One region of the Bacillus sp. CPT56D-587-MTF genome, then DNA from elsewhere that is predicted to be linked to it. Evidence: a T-box and tRNA genes for the amino acid it is inferred to sense, from the RefSeq annotation. Region 1 holds a T-box; the other regions hold tRNA genes.
What was found. The T-box of region 1 lies ahead of argS (arginine--tRNA ligase). A T-box ahead of a tRNA ligase gene usually reads a tRNA of that ligase, here a tRNA-Arg.
Positions count from the first base shown of each region.

Region 2: it has a tRNA-Arg gene. The T-box ahead of argS (arginine--tRNA ligase) is inferred to sense a tRNA for this amino acid. The anticodon was not compared.
Region 3: it has a tRNA-Arg gene. The T-box ahead of argS (arginine--tRNA ligase) is inferred to sense a tRNA for this amino acid. The anticodon was not compared.

Region 1 is NZ_JBYTEF010000001.1:1,841,533-1,846,146, reverse strand. Features, by position in the region: gene AC3WVZ_RS09625 (class I SAM-dependent methyltransferase) at 1-444, opposite strand, end outside; gene AC3WVZ_RS09620 (hypothetical protein) at 582-800, opposite strand; gene AC3WVZ_RS09615 (DUF2085 domain-containing protein) at 830-1,159, opposite strand; gene argS (arginine--tRNA ligase) at 1,272-2,960, opposite strand; T-box leader at 3,006-3,220, opposite strand; gene AC3WVZ_RS09605 (class I SAM-dependent methyltransferase) at 3,261-4,037, opposite strand; gene AC3WVZ_RS09600 (BrxA/BrxB family bacilliredoxin) at 4,087-4,521, opposite strand; gene AC3WVZ_RS09595 (thiol-disulfide oxidoreductase DCC family protein) at 4,605-4,614, opposite strand, start outside.
Region 2 is NZ_JBYTEF010000001.1:372,501-377,114, forward strand. Features, by position in the region: rRNA gene AC3WVZ_RS01835 (23S ribosomal RNA) at 1-159, shown strand, start outside; rRNA gene rrf (5S ribosomal RNA) at 262-377, shown strand; tRNA gene AC3WVZ_RS01845 (tRNA-Val) at 383-458, shown strand; tRNA gene AC3WVZ_RS01850 (tRNA-Tyr) at 467-550, shown strand; tRNA gene AC3WVZ_RS01855 (tRNA-Gln) at 562-636, shown strand; tRNA gene AC3WVZ_RS01860 (tRNA-Lys) at 641-716, shown strand; tRNA gene AC3WVZ_RS01865 (tRNA-Leu) at 731-811, shown strand; tRNA gene AC3WVZ_RS01870 (tRNA-Gly) at 841-915, shown strand; tRNA gene AC3WVZ_RS01875 (tRNA-Leu) at 932-1,020, shown strand; tRNA gene AC3WVZ_RS01880 (tRNA-Arg) at 1,024-1,097, shown strand; tRNA gene AC3WVZ_RS01885 (tRNA-Pro) at 1,108-1,181, shown strand; tRNA gene AC3WVZ_RS01890 (tRNA-Ala) at 1,198-1,270, shown strand; tRNA gene AC3WVZ_RS01895 (tRNA-Ser) at 1,291-1,383, shown strand; tRNA gene AC3WVZ_RS01900 (tRNA-Ser) at 1,439-1,531, shown strand; tRNA gene AC3WVZ_RS01905 (tRNA-Met) at 1,552-1,628, shown strand; tRNA gene AC3WVZ_RS01910 (tRNA-Asp) at 1,632-1,707, shown strand; tRNA gene AC3WVZ_RS01915 (tRNA-Phe) at 1,716-1,791, shown strand; tRNA gene AC3WVZ_RS01920 (tRNA-Thr) at 1,802-1,874, shown strand; tRNA gene AC3WVZ_RS01925 (tRNA-Trp) at 1,881-1,951, shown strand; tRNA gene AC3WVZ_RS01930 (tRNA-Ile) at 1,962-2,038, shown strand; tRNA gene AC3WVZ_RS01935 (tRNA-Asn) at 2,047-2,121, shown strand; tRNA gene AC3WVZ_RS01940 (tRNA-Glu) at 2,123-2,194, shown strand; gene AC3WVZ_RS01945 (CBS domain-containing protein) at 2,323-2,742, shown strand; gene AC3WVZ_RS01950 (DUF3965 domain-containing protein) at 3,063-4,214, shown strand; gene AC3WVZ_RS01955 (hypothetical protein) at 4,455-4,614, opposite strand, start outside.
Region 3 is NZ_JBYTEF010000001.1:4,524,431-4,529,044, forward strand. Features, by position in the region: gene AC3WVZ_RS23320 (L-lactate dehydrogenase) at 1-266, opposite strand, end outside; tRNA gene AC3WVZ_RS23325 (tRNA-Glu) at 1,014-1,085, opposite strand; tRNA gene AC3WVZ_RS23330 (tRNA-Ser) at 1,091-1,181, opposite strand; tRNA gene AC3WVZ_RS23335 (tRNA-Asn) at 1,189-1,263, opposite strand; tRNA gene AC3WVZ_RS23340 (tRNA-Ile) at 1,271-1,347, opposite strand; tRNA gene AC3WVZ_RS23345 (tRNA-Gly) at 1,358-1,428, opposite strand; tRNA gene AC3WVZ_RS23350 (tRNA-Lys) at 1,442-1,517, opposite strand; tRNA gene AC3WVZ_RS23355 (tRNA-Thr) at 1,528-1,603, opposite strand; tRNA gene AC3WVZ_RS23360 (tRNA-Phe) at 1,618-1,693, opposite strand; tRNA gene AC3WVZ_RS23365 (tRNA-Asp) at 1,706-1,781, opposite strand; tRNA gene AC3WVZ_RS23370 (tRNA-Met) at 1,785-1,861, opposite strand; tRNA gene AC3WVZ_RS23375 (tRNA-Ser) at 1,889-1,981, opposite strand; tRNA gene AC3WVZ_RS23380 (tRNA-Ile) at 1,999-2,075, opposite strand; tRNA gene AC3WVZ_RS23385 (tRNA-Met) at 2,080-2,156, opposite strand; tRNA gene AC3WVZ_RS23390 (tRNA-Ala) at 2,177-2,249, opposite strand; tRNA gene AC3WVZ_RS23395 (tRNA-Pro) at 2,266-2,339, opposite strand; tRNA gene AC3WVZ_RS23400 (tRNA-Arg) at 2,350-2,423, opposite strand; tRNA gene AC3WVZ_RS23405 (tRNA-Leu) at 2,427-2,515, opposite strand; tRNA gene AC3WVZ_RS23410 (tRNA-Gly) at 2,532-2,606, opposite strand; tRNA gene AC3WVZ_RS23415 (tRNA-Leu) at 2,636-2,716, opposite strand; tRNA gene AC3WVZ_RS23420 (tRNA-His) at 2,739-2,814, opposite strand; tRNA gene AC3WVZ_RS23425 (tRNA-Thr) at 2,824-2,899, opposite strand; tRNA gene AC3WVZ_RS23430 (tRNA-Val) at 2,904-2,979, opposite strand; rRNA gene rrf (5S ribosomal RNA) at 2,984-3,099, opposite strand; rRNA gene AC3WVZ_RS23440 (23S ribosomal RNA) at 3,201-4,614, opposite strand, start outside.

The DNA.
Region 1 (4,614 bases):
ATTAGAAATCCAATGTGGTTCAAAACAGATTATTTTTCCACCCTTTTTAACTGAATGTATCATTTTTTCTAGCATTGTTTCTGGAGTAGTCATATGTAATAAGAAAGCATGACAGATTGCTATATCGTATTTATCGTTCAGTTCAATTTCTGTAGCATCTCCTTCAAGAAATTCTGAATCATACGGAAGTAAACGAAACAACTCTCTGGCTTCAGCTAATAATGTTTCTCCACTATCAATACCTGTATACTTTGAACCTTCTGGGAGCAATGGCATTAATACTAATCCTAAATAACCATATCCACAACCGTAATCAACGATATGTACAGGCTTAGTAATCTTCCAAACTGTATTTACTAAAAAGCTTACATAATCGTCGTTGTAATATAAATCTCTCGTGTTTTTTAAATATGTTAGTTTATTGTTCCAATCATACGTTTCCAACATCTAACGCCTCCTTTTATATACAAAACTAAAGTTCTCTATATAATAGCCGTATTCCTACACTTTTCTTAAAATTTCAAAGCAAAAAAGCTAGTGTATTTTTAATAATACACTAGCTTTTTATTTGGAAGAAAAATTTAACAAGTACAATCACAATCAAAACAATCCGTACAGTCTAAATCGTCACAATCTGCTTTTCTCTTTCTTTTGTTTCTTTTAAGATAATAATACAGTAGCCCAAACAATAGTATACAAATAACAAAAGCTATTATTGCTTCTGTATACTTATTTTGAATCATAAAACCAATTCCACTTCCGCCTGAAATAAAAATTAGAATTAAGTAAATCCAGAACATCTATGTAAATACCTCCATTACTATATATCTTAAGATAATATCCATATAACACTAGAGGAAATGAATAATCCCATACCATTACCGCTTAATACACCAGTAGTTATTCTTAGCAAATTTGAGCTACTTCTCCATTTCCACTTTTGGGTGAACCCATCGATAAGTAACGGAATTTGAGCGAAAAATGATAGTATGATTGCCAAAAGAAATGAAGGTGTCATATAAAAATAAATTGGAAACATTAAAATACCAATAAGCATGCCTGTACAACGCGCACATAAAGGTATGTACTTTTGTAGTTTAAAAAAACTCCTATCTAATCTTCTATGACAAGGAATTTGTAAAATAAAAGTTCGAATCAATATGAATCACCCTCTCTAAAAAGATTTTAATTGATTTTGCAAAAAAAATATATATCCAATAAAAAAACAAACCAGGTTTATACTAGACCCAGTTTGTCAGTTTACTACTATGTTACATTTCCTCAGGTGCCTCCACCCCAAGTAAACGTAATCCTTCTTTTAATACAACCGTCACAGCATAAACCAATGCGAGTCTGCTGTCTTTTTCTTTGCTCTCTTCTAATATACGAACATTACCGTAATATTTATTGAATGATTGTGCTACATCTAATATATATTTCGAAATAATCGATGGCTCATTTTTATTGAAAGCTGCTTCAATTATTTGCGGGAATTTATTTAGTAATTTTACGACACTCCAGCTATGATCGTCTTTTAAAGCAAATGTACATGTTTCAAATTCTACACTTTCTTTTCTTAAAATAGAACAAGCACGTGCATGTGTGTACTGTACGTAAGGTCCTGTTTCTCCTTCAAATTTCAGCATATTTTCTAATGAGAATTCGATATTATGCATACGCTCATTTTTTAAATCGTGGAAGATGACTGCACCAACACCGACTTGCTTTGCTACTTCTTCTTTCTGTTTTAAGTTTGGATTTTTCTCTTCAATATTTTGTTTTGCAAGTTCGATTGCTTCTTCGAGTACTTCTTCAAGTAAAATAACTCTTCCTTTACGTGTCGACATTTTCTTACCATCTTTTAAAATGAAGCCAAACGGTACGTGTTCCATACCATCAACCCAAGTATAGCCAAGTTTTTTTAATACGGTGAAAAATTGATTGAAATGTAAGCTTTGTTCTGGACCAACAACATATAGCGCTTTATCAAACCCATAAGTGTTTTGACGATATAAAGCTGCCGTTAAGTCACGCGTTGCATAAATCGTCGCACCATCTGACTTTCTAATTAAACATGGCGGCATACCTTCTTCTTCTAAATTAACGACTAATGCGCCTTCTGATTCTTCCAGTAAGTCGTGCTCTTCTAAAATCCCAATAAAGTCTTCCATTTTATCATTATAGAAAGCCTCGCCTTGAAAATTAGTAAATTCCACACCGAGAAGTTCATAAATACGAGAAAATTCTTTTAATGATTCGTGACGGAACCAATTCCAAAGTTCAACAGCTTCTTCATCGCCTTCTTCTAGCTTTTTAAACCAAGCACGTCCTTCTTCTTCTAATTCTTCATTCTCTTTTACTTCTGCATGAAACTGAACATATAACTTAAATAACTCACGTATTGGATCCTCTTTCACTACTTCTTCATTTCCCCATTTTCTATATGCGGTAATTAACTTTCCAAACTGTGTTCCCCAATCTCCTATATAATTAATCCCTACAACTTCATAGCCACATTTTTCAGCGATATGTTTCAGCGAATTTCCTATCATTGTAGAACGTAAATGCCCCATCGAAAAAGGTTTCGCGATATTAGGAGAGGAATAATCAATTACTACTGTTTTTTCACAGCCAAAGTGGTTTTGACCGAACTCTTCTTTCTCCGCTAAAACTGTTTTTAATACTGCATCACTTACAGTTTCACGATTGAAAAATACATTTACATAAGGACCAACGGCTTCTACTTTCGTAAAAAACGGATCATTGAATTTCTCAGCAACTTCCTTTGCGATAAGAGCTGGTGCTTTTTTATATTGCTTCGCTAATGAAAAGCATGGGAACGCTGCATCTCCAAATTCATCTTGTTTCGGTGTTTCAATTAAATCTAAAATTTGTTTTTGCGTTAATTCATTCGTGAAAATATTAGATAAACTTTCCGCAAACTGCATTTTATAATCCATGATACAACCTCCTTATTTTTTAAAACACAAAAAACTCGTCTCTAAAAAAGAGACGAGTTTTAACCCGTGGTACCACCCTTGTTGTTCGTTACGAACCACTTTCCCGTTTATAACGAGGACAGGGGGCCTCGGCTTTCTCTACTATTCGTTCAAGAAGCATCTCCGAAGTGCGCTTCATCTTTTTCTTCCGTACTAGGCTCACACCATCCCTAGCTCGCTTTCCTTCTAAAAAAGACTACTCTCTTCATCACAGACAGTATATTTAATTAATTATTGCTTATTATACATCTTTTCAAACAATTAGCAAGGGTCAATTACACCAAAGTGAAACTTAGCACTTTTTCTTTTGTATACATAAAAATTGTGTTTTTCAAATCTAGAACTACGAAAATGATCTTTTAAAACGACACGTTTTCTCGCCACTCGTTTTGCCTCCGCAATTGTTTCGTCAGTAATATCATGATACAAAGCGAAGTGTTTTAATCCTTTAATTCCATCGGATTCTATGACAGTTTCTTCAAACATCGGATCAAGGTAAACGACATCGTAACTATTGTCTTCACATTGCGCTAAAAATGAAAAATGCTCCGTTTGCTTTACTTGGATTCTTTGCATTGCTTCATCAATTTCAGAAACAGATGAAGACCATGTTTTCAAACCATTTTCCATAATATAAGCCATATACTCATTGCCTTCAAGTCCTGTTACTTTTCCGCTTTCCCCAACAACATAACTAGCTACAATACTATCTGATGCCATCCCGAGCGTACAATCTAACACTGTCATTCCTCTCTCTAATTGCGTGGCTTGTACAAACGGATCGTGTTCTCCACGCATTAACCTTTTCACACGAAACATCGCTGAGTTCGGATGAAAGAAAAACGATTCTTCCGTACCTTTTGGATAAATAGCTAATCGGTTCTTCCCTACGACAAGCACATCTTGTTCATACTGCTCATGTAGCTTATGTACCGGTATGTCATTACGTTTAACGAAAGAAGCATTTAATTCTGCTGCTACCTCGTTTGCATAATCTGTCATTTCTTTGTTCGTTCTTCCTGCTGTTGTTACGATCATTGTTTCACCTCTATATAAAGAAAAGAGGGAGATTTACTCTCCCCCTTCTTTAGCAATTCTTTTCGAAAGCTTGTTCTAAGTTCGTAATAATTTCGTCCATAGTTGCACCTTCAATTTCATGACGGTGAATAAAGTGAACAACTTCTTTTCCTTTTAATAATGCCATAGATGGTGAAGATGGAGGAATTTCTCCGAAGTATTCACGCATTTTTGCAGTAGCATCTTTATCTTGACCTGCGAATACAGTTACAAGATGATCAGGTTGTTTTTCAGCACGAACAACCGCTTGACCTGCTGACGGACGTGCTAAACCAGCTGCACAACCACAAACAGAGTTTACAACTACTAAAGTTGTACCTGATGTATTTTCCATAAATTCTGTTACAGCTTCTTCTGTAGTTAACTCTTCAAACCCAGAACGCACTAACTCTTGGCGCATTGGGATTACCATTTGGCGCATGTATTCTTCATAAGCATTTGACATCTTGTAATCTCTCCTTCAACTTTCATTCCAAATTCATCATATCACGCTCTATTAATAGGTGCAAAAGAAAGATAACGATGATTTCATTTTTTT
Region 2 (4,614 bases), 1.5 Mb from region 1:
AGTGCTGAAAGCATCTAAGCATGAAGCCCCCCTCAAGATGAGATTTCCCATAGCGTAAGCTAGTAAGATCCCTGAAAGATGATCAGGTTGATAGGTTCGAGGTGGAAGCATGGTGACATGTGGAGCTGACGAATACTAATAGATCGAGGACTTAACCATATAATATGTAGCAAATGTTATTTAGTTTTGAAAGAATATAAAAAACTTGTTGACTTTCGAGGTCAAATGAGTTAAAATGATTCTTGTCTTAAATGAATACAGTCTGGTAATGATGGCAGAGAGGTCACACCCGTTCCCATACCGAACACGGAAGTTAAGCTCTCTAGCGCCGATGGTAGTTGGGACCTTGTCCCTGTGAGAGTAGGACGTTGCCAGGCAAAATGGAGGATTAGCTCAGCTGGGAGAGCACCTGCCTTACAAGCAGGGGGTCGGCGGTTCGATCCCGTCATCCTCCACCATATATGTCGGAGGGGTAGCGAAGTGGCTAAACGCGGCGGACTGTAAATCCGCTCCTTCGGGTTCGGCAGTTCGAATCTGCCCCCCTCCACCATTCTTAATTAATGGGCTATAGCCAAGCGGTAAGGCAACGGACTTTGACTCCGTCATGCGCTGGTTCGAATCCAGCTAGCCCAGCCATTAAGAGCCATTAGCTCAGTTGGTAGAGCATCTGACTTTTAATCAGAGGGTCGAAGGTTCGAGTCCTTCATGGCTCACCATTTTAATGAAATATGCGGGTGTGGCGGAATTGGCAGACGCACTAGACTTAGGATCTAGCGCCTTTGGCGTGGGGGTTCGACTCCCTTCACCCGCACTTTTAATAAAATAACTCATACATGTCTTGCGGAAGTAGTTCAGTGGTAGAATACAACCTTGCCAAGGTTGGGGTCGCGGGTTCGAATCCCGTCTTCCGCTCCAATTTTCAATATGACATGCCGGGGTGGCGGAACAGGCAGACGCACAGGACTTAAAATCCTGCGGTGGGTGACCACCGTGCGGGTTCGACCCCCGCCCTCGGCACCATATGCGCCCGTAGCTCAATTGGATAGAGCGTTTGACTACGGATCAAGAGGTTAGGGGTTCGACTCCTCTCGGGCGCGCTTTTATTAACGGGAAGTGGCTCAGCTTGGTAGAGCACCTGGTTTGGGACCAGGGGGTCGCAGGTTCAAATCCTGTCTTCCCGATATTCCCAAAAAACATGGGGCCTTAGCTCAGCTGGGAGAGCGCCTGCCTTGCACGCAGGAGGTCAGCGGTTCGATCCCGCTAGGCTCCACTTTATTTAATATATGTCTCGGAGGTATACCCAAGTTCGGCTGAAGGGATCGGTCTTGAAAACCGACAGGCGGTGAGAATCGCGCGGGGGTTCGAATCCCTCTACCTCCTCCATTTTTTCTTTAATGGCTTAGACATATAATAATAAAATATTTATTTTTTCCTTCATGGAGGTATACCCAAGTTCGGCTGAAGGGATCGGTCTTGAAAACCGACAGGCGGCGAGAGTCGCGCGGGGGTTCGAATCCCTCTACCTCCTCCATTTTTAAAACTTTATATTGTCGCGGGGTGGAGCAGCACGGTAGCTCGTCGGGCTCATAACCCGAAGGTCGCAGGTTCAAATCCTGTCCCCGCAACCAAATGGTCCCGTGGTGTAGTGGTTAACATGCCTGCCTGTCACGCAGGAGATCGCCGGTTCGACCCCGGTCGGGACCGCCATTTATGTTGGCTCGGTAGCTCAGTCGGTAGAGCAGAGGACTGAAAATCCTCGTGTCGGCGGTTCGATTCCGTCCCGAGCCACCATTTTTTTTATGCCGGCTTAGCTCAATTGGTAGAGCAACTGACTTGTAATCAGTAGGTTGGGGGTTCAAGTCCTCTAGCCGGCATCATTTAGGGGCATAGTTTAAAGGTAGAACTGAGGTCTCCAAAACCTCCAGTGTGGGTTCGATTCCTACTGCCCCTGTAAAGTATATGGGCCTATAGCTCAGCTGGTTAGAGCGCACGCCTGATAAGCGTGAGGTCGATGGTTCGAGTCCATTTAGGCCCACCATATATTATTCCGCAGTAGCTCAGTGGTAGAGCTATCGGCTGTTAACCGATCGGTCGTAGGTTCGAGTCCTACCTGCGGAGCCATGGCCCGTTGGTCAAGTGGTTAAGACACCGCCCTTTCACGGCGGTAACACGGGTTCGAATCCCGTACGGGTCATACCAAAAAGAGTCAGCATTATGCTGGCTCTTTTTTATTTTGTTAATCCTTTTTATTACGTTACTTTCCAGAAATAAATAAAGGAATTTTGGAAAAGCTATGGTATGTATAAAAAGGAGGAAATCATAATGACACGAGTGAGAGACTTAATGAGTACCCATATTGTACATTGTACACCGCTAGACAATGTATATGAGGCAGCTGTAAAAATGAAGGAAGAATCGATTGGATTAATTCCTGTTGTTGAAAATGAGCAAGTTGTTGGGCTTGTTACTGATCGTGATTTAGTCGTTCGAGGGATTGCTGAAAAACATCCTGGATCTAATAAGATTACAAATGTAATGACAACAAATATTATCTCAGTTTCTCCAAATGATTCTATTGAAAAAGCTACAGAGCTAATGGCACAGCATCAAATTAGACGATTACCAGTAGTTGATAGTGGTCAACTTATTGGCATGTTAGCACTAGGAGATTTAGCTATAAGGGAATCAGCAGATGATCAAGCTGGATTTGCCTTGAGCGAAATCTCAGAGCGTACAGAGTAAATTGAAACTTTCATTAACCGAGAGTTTAATGGTCACTCATAAAGAGCTAAATTATATATAAATTTCAGATACATTATTCTAGTATATATGGATTAAACTAATATGTTAGCGTGATGTATCTGAGACATTATATAATAAGTATGTGGTTAATAATTTCGACATTTTTTAAAATTTGTTATTCTTAATTTTTAATAAGAGAAAAGATGATATACTGATAGATATAAGCATTATGAGAGATTTTGAATATAACAATATTAATTTTTAGTGGTGCGATAATAAATTAATATTTCCTACATAGATGAAAAGGGAAGGGGAATTATATGAAGGCTGTACAGGGCGATCCAAATTGGAATTTGGTTACAGATACATATATAGAACCAAATAATTTCGCTGAATTATTTTCTTTGCTTGTACCTTGTCACCCAAAAGGTGAGGGGAAAGAACGAACTATATTAGTATGGAAAGAGAAAGAATTTTATAAAGAAGAAAATTTAGCGGCATTTATCGTATATGGCATGAATAAAGCAAAGAAATTACCGCAGTTTCATAAAGATGAAATTCCAACTTTAGTGCGTATTCTTCGCTTATGCCAAGAGATTGGTTGGTATGAAGAGGCAAATGATTTTATGATAGCGCAAGGATTAGCTGAGTTTGTTCATACTTCATTGGAATATGAAACATGGGATCTTTTGACGCAATCAGTTGCTTTAAATTATTTAATTATTAAATATCGTATAGGTGAATTGACAGATAGGGATATTGAAATTTGGGATAGAGTTAAATTTAATGAGAAGTGTATAACCGATTGTAAACATTTATTATCTCATAAAGAAGTATTGGAATTTACATTCTTTTATATGTGCAAGAGAGCGAAATCATTATCAAAAGAGCAATTAAATAGTGATATGATGAGTTTAGCAATGTATTGTAATACTTTTGTATATGATTTGTATACACATGATTTATTACGGAAATATCGTAAGTGTACAGATTTCCTATCATATTATGGACCTAGTCAGGCAGTTTTAGCATGTCAAAGAGCTGTATTATCTCAAATTTCCGATCGCTTAGACCCATTAAAGACAACGCATGTAGATGATTATTTATATGTGATGAAAGAAATGATGGAGCATATGACGATAGGAGTAATGGATCGATATGGTCATTTTATTGGAAAGCTACTATCTTATGTGCCATTTTTCGAAATGATACAAGTTCCACAGCATGCATATTATTGTGAAGAATTACTGTATATTTGTAAGGGCATTGAATATAAAGAAGAAACACTACGCAATTATATATTTATACAATTACATGATTGTTTACCATCATTTTTTAGGCTATTTCTTAAAAATAAGCGTTACGCAACGATTCATGATATTCTTTTCTATTGGTGCGATGACGAACAACGAATGAGCTTAGAGAAAAAATATAATCTAAGCTTTATTTATGAAAAATATGCTTGTGGATAAACAATATTTTCGATATGAAAAATTAATATAAATTAAAAAGGATCTCCAGTTTATGTGAGATCCTTTTTTGTTAGTAAAACAAGGAGAAAGTGATTAAGACAAGAAACAACATTCCATATAGGAGAAGTTGTGCAGTATAACTTCCTTGTATACCAAAAAAAGTATTGGCTTTCTTATACAAATGCAATATGTATTTTATTGGAGCATCTTTGAAAGATTGGTACACAGTGTCTCCTCTTTCTAAGCTTCTTGTTCTTGTTTTTGGTTATAAGGGACATTAATATATCTAGCTACAAATAATAAAACAGCCATAAAGAATACTGGAAATACAGTAGATAAATAAAAGCCATTACTAATTATATTTGTTATGAGAGCACTCAAAAGAAAAATAGCATTATAA
Region 3 (4,614 bases), 2.7 Mb from region 1:
TCACCTGGCTTTTGTGGTAACCCAGCAGTGATAACAACTAAATCTGCATCTTTACAATCTGCATAGCTACCGCTCCAAACTTTTGTTGGTGATGGAGAGAATGGTACCGCATGGCTTAAGTCCATTGCTTCCCCTTCTGCTTTTGCTTCATTAACATCTACTAATACGAATTCTTCAGCTACACCTTGGTTGATCATTGAGTAAGCGTAACTACAACCTACAGCTCCTGTTCCTACTAATACTACACGATTGATACCTTTTTTCATGGTAATTTCCCCTCTCTATTGTTCACGTATATTTTTTTATGATTGTTTAAGTAATTAATTAAAATACTAATTTAATGTTGTTTAACTTCTTTACATTCATATTGTAGCACGTATTATTGTGAATTACTTCACAAATTATGACCTATTTGTGAACTTTTTCACATAGAGTGTAAAGTTATTGGAATAGGTGTGGAATCCATTTCAATGGAGGCGTTTTCTTTAGATTGTGAAAGGGATTTTCTTGTGGTTTTTGTCGGTAAGTGAAATTATACCAGCGATTTTTAGAATATATCGACCGTAACTCCAAATATATCAGCGATTATTAAAATTTATCGATCGTAACTCAAATTATATCAGCGATTTTTGCAATATATCGACTTACCGACAAAACTCGACAATACTGACAACATAAAAAAGCTGTCTTCAGTAGATCACAGCTATTGAGAGAAAGCAGCTTCTTCTATATATTATTTATTTTCCACAGTAGCTCCCAGATGCATTTTCATCGGTTTCTCCAAGTGTAGGAGGCTACAGCCATACAGCTGGGGTAAAAGTTCAAGTTGAAGTTAATTCCTTCATATTCATACAGGTCCAAATAATTAACATGATTGTATTTACGGCTCTCTATGTACCCAACTGCAACAGCGAATACTTCATATTTCTTCTATTGCATAAAAAAGCAGACTATCCAAAGTCCATTTTTATACAACAAAAAAGAGATAGCAGATTATGCTATCTCTTTTAGTATGACCCGTACGGGATTCGAACCCGTGTTACCGCCGTGAAAGGGCGGTGTCTTAACCACTTGACCAACGGGCCAGTTCTGGCAGAGAAGAAGGGATTCGAACCCTCGCACCGCGTTCGCGATCTACTCCCTTAGCAGGGGAGCCCCTTGAGCCACTTGGGTACTTCTCTATAAATATGGCTCCGCAGGTAGGACTCGAACCTACGACCGATCGGTTAACAGCCGATAGCTCTACCACTGAGCTACTGCGGAACAATTATGGTGGGCCTAAATGGACTCGAACCATCGACCTCACGCTTATCAGGCGTGCGCTCTAACCAGCTGAGCTATAGGCCCATAATTGAAAAGCGGGTGAAGAGAATCGAACTCTCGACCAGAGCTTGGAAGGCTCTTGTTTTACCACTAAACTACACCCGCATTAAATTGTAAATGGTGAGCCATGAAGGACTCGAACCTTCGACCCTCTGATTAAAAGTCAGATGCTCTACCAACTGAGCTAATGGCTCATTTTGAAAGTGGTGCCGACTAGAGGACTTGAACCCCCAACCTACTGATTACAAGTCAGTTGCTCTACCAATTGAGCTAAGTCGGCTTGCGTTTTCAAAATGGTGGCTCGGGACGGAATCGAACCGCCGACACGAGGATTTTCAGTCCTCTGCTCTACCGACTGAGCTACCGAGCCTTTATGTAAAAATGGCGGTCCCGACCGGGGTCGAACCGGCAATCTCCTGCGTGACAGGCAGGCATGTTAACCACTACACCACGGGACCATTTGGTTGCGGGGACAGGATTTGAACCTGCGACCTTCGGGTTATGAGCCCGACGAGCTACCGTGCTGCTCCACCCCGCGATGATAAAATATTTACTTTAGAAAAAATGGAGGAGGTAGAGGGATTCGAACCCCCGCGCGACTCTCGCCGCCTGTCGGTTTTCAAGACCGATCCCTTCAGCCGAACTTGGGTATACCTCCGAGATATATACGTCTAATGGTGGACCTTGTAGGACTCGAACCTACGACCGGACGGTTATGAGCCGTCTGCTCTAACCAGCTGAGCTAAAGGTCCTTTATGGTAGCGGCGGAGGGGATCGAACCCCCGACCTCACGGGTATGAACCGTACGCTCTAGCCAGCTGAGCTACACCGCCATAAATGATATTAATATAAGTGGAGCCTAGCGGGATCGAACCGCTGACCTCCTGCGTGCAAGGCAGGCGCTCTCCCAGCTGAGCTAAGGCCCCATGTTTTTTAGGAATATCGGGAAGACAGGATTTGAACCTGCGACCCCCTGGTCCCAAACCAGGTGCTCTACCAAGCTGAGCCACTTCCCGTTAATAAAAGCGCGCCCGAGAGGAGTCGAACCCCTAACCTCTTGATCCGTAGTCAAACGCTCTATCCAATTGAGCTACGGGCGCATATGGTGCCGAGGGCGGGGGTCGAACCCGCACGGTGGTCACCCACCGCAGGATTTTAAGTCCTGTGCGTCTGCCTGTTCCGCCACCCCGGCATGTCATATTGAAAATTGGAGCGGAAGACGGGATTCGAACCCGCGACCCCAACCTTGGCAAGGTTGTATTCTACCACTGAACTACTTCCGCAAGACATGTATGAGTTATTTAATTAAAAGTGCGGGTGAAGGGAGTCGAACCCCCACGCCAAAGGCGCCAAATCCTAAGTCTGGTGCGTCTGCCAATTCCGCCACACCCGCATATTAATTTATTTAAGAAAAATGGGGCGACTGATGGGAATCGAACCCACGAATGCCGGAGCCACAATCCGGTGCGTTAACCACTTCGCCACAACCGCCATGATTTCTGGTGCCGACTAGAGGACTTGAACCCCCAACCTACTGATTACAAGTCAGTTGCTCTACCAATTGAGCTAAGTCGGCTAAATGGTGGAGGATGACGGGATCGAACCGCCGACCCCCTGCTTGTAAGGCAGGTGCTCTCCCAGCTGAGCTAATCCTCCATTTGCCTGGCAACGTCCTACTCTCACAGGGACAAGGTCCCAACTACCATCGGCGCTAGAGAGCTTAACTTCCGTGTTCGGTATGGGAACGGGTGTGACCTCTCTGCCATCATTACCAGACTGTATTCATTTAAGACAAGAATATAAAAAACTCATTTACTTTCGAAAGTCAACAAGTTTTTTATATTCTTTCAAAACTAGATAACATTGCTACATATTATATGGTTAAGTCCTCGATCTATTAGTATTCGTCAGCTCCACATGTCACCATGCTTCCACCTCGAACCTATCAACCTGATCATCTTTCAGGGATCTTACTAGCTTACGCTATGGGAAATCTCATCTTGAGGGGGGCTTCATGCTTAGATGCTTTCAGCACTTATCCCTTCCGCACATAGCTACCCAGCTATGCCCTTGGCAGAACAACTGGTACACCAGCGGTGCGTCCATCCCGGTCCTCTCGTACTAAGGACAGCTCCTCTCAAATTTCCTACGCCCACGACGGATAGGGACCGAACTGTCTCACGACGTTCTGAACCCAGCTCGCGTACCGCTTTAATGGGCGAACAGCCCAACCCTTGGGACCGACTACAGCCCCAGGATGCGATGAGCCGACATCGAGGTGCCAAACCTCCCCGTCGATGTGGACTCTTGGGGGAGATAAGCCTGTTATCCCCGGGGTAGCTTTTATCCGTTGAGCGATGGCCCTTCCATGCGGAACCACCGGATCACTAAGCCCGACTTTCGTCCCTGCTCGACTTGTAGGTCTCGCAGTCAAGCTCCCTTATGCCTTTGCACTCTACGAATGATTTCCAACCATTCTGAGGGAACCTTTGGGCGCCTCCGTTACACTTTAGGAGGCGACCGCCCCAGTCAAACTGCCCACCTGACACTGTCTCCCGGGTCGATAAGACCCGTAGGTTAGAATTTCAATACAGTCAGGGCGGTATCCCACCAGCGCCTCCACCGAAGCTAGCGCTCCGGTTTCAATGGCTCCCGCCTATCCTGTACAAACTGTACCAAAATTCAATATCAGGCTACAGTAAAGCTCCACGGGGTCTTTCCGTCCTGTCGCGGGTAACCTGCATCTTCACAGGTACTATAATTTCACCGAGTCTCTGGTTGAGACAGTGCCCAAATCGTTACACCTTTCGTGCGGGTCGGAACTTACCCGACAAGGAATTTCGCTACCTTAGGACCGTTATAGTTACGGCCGCCGTTTACTGGGGCTTCAGTTCAGAGCTTCGCTTACGCTAACCCCTCTCCTTAACCTTCCAGCACCGGGCAGGTGTCACCCCCTATACTTCGCCTTACGGCTTCGCAGAGAGCTGTGTTTTTGCTAAACAGTCGCTTGGGCCTATTCACTGCGGCTTTCCGTTAAGAAAGCACCCCTTCTCCCGAAGTTACGGGGTCATTTTGCCGAGTTCCTTAACCAGAGTTCTCTCGCACACCTTAGGATTCTCTCCTCGCCTACCTGTGTCGGTTTGCGGTACAGGCACCTTTTATCTCGCTAGAAGCTTTTCTTGGCAGCGGGGAATCAAAGACTTCGCTCCATAAGGAGCTTCCCCATCACAGCTCAGCCTTTACGATAAGCGGATTTGCCTACTTATCAGCCTAACTGCTTGGACGTGCACA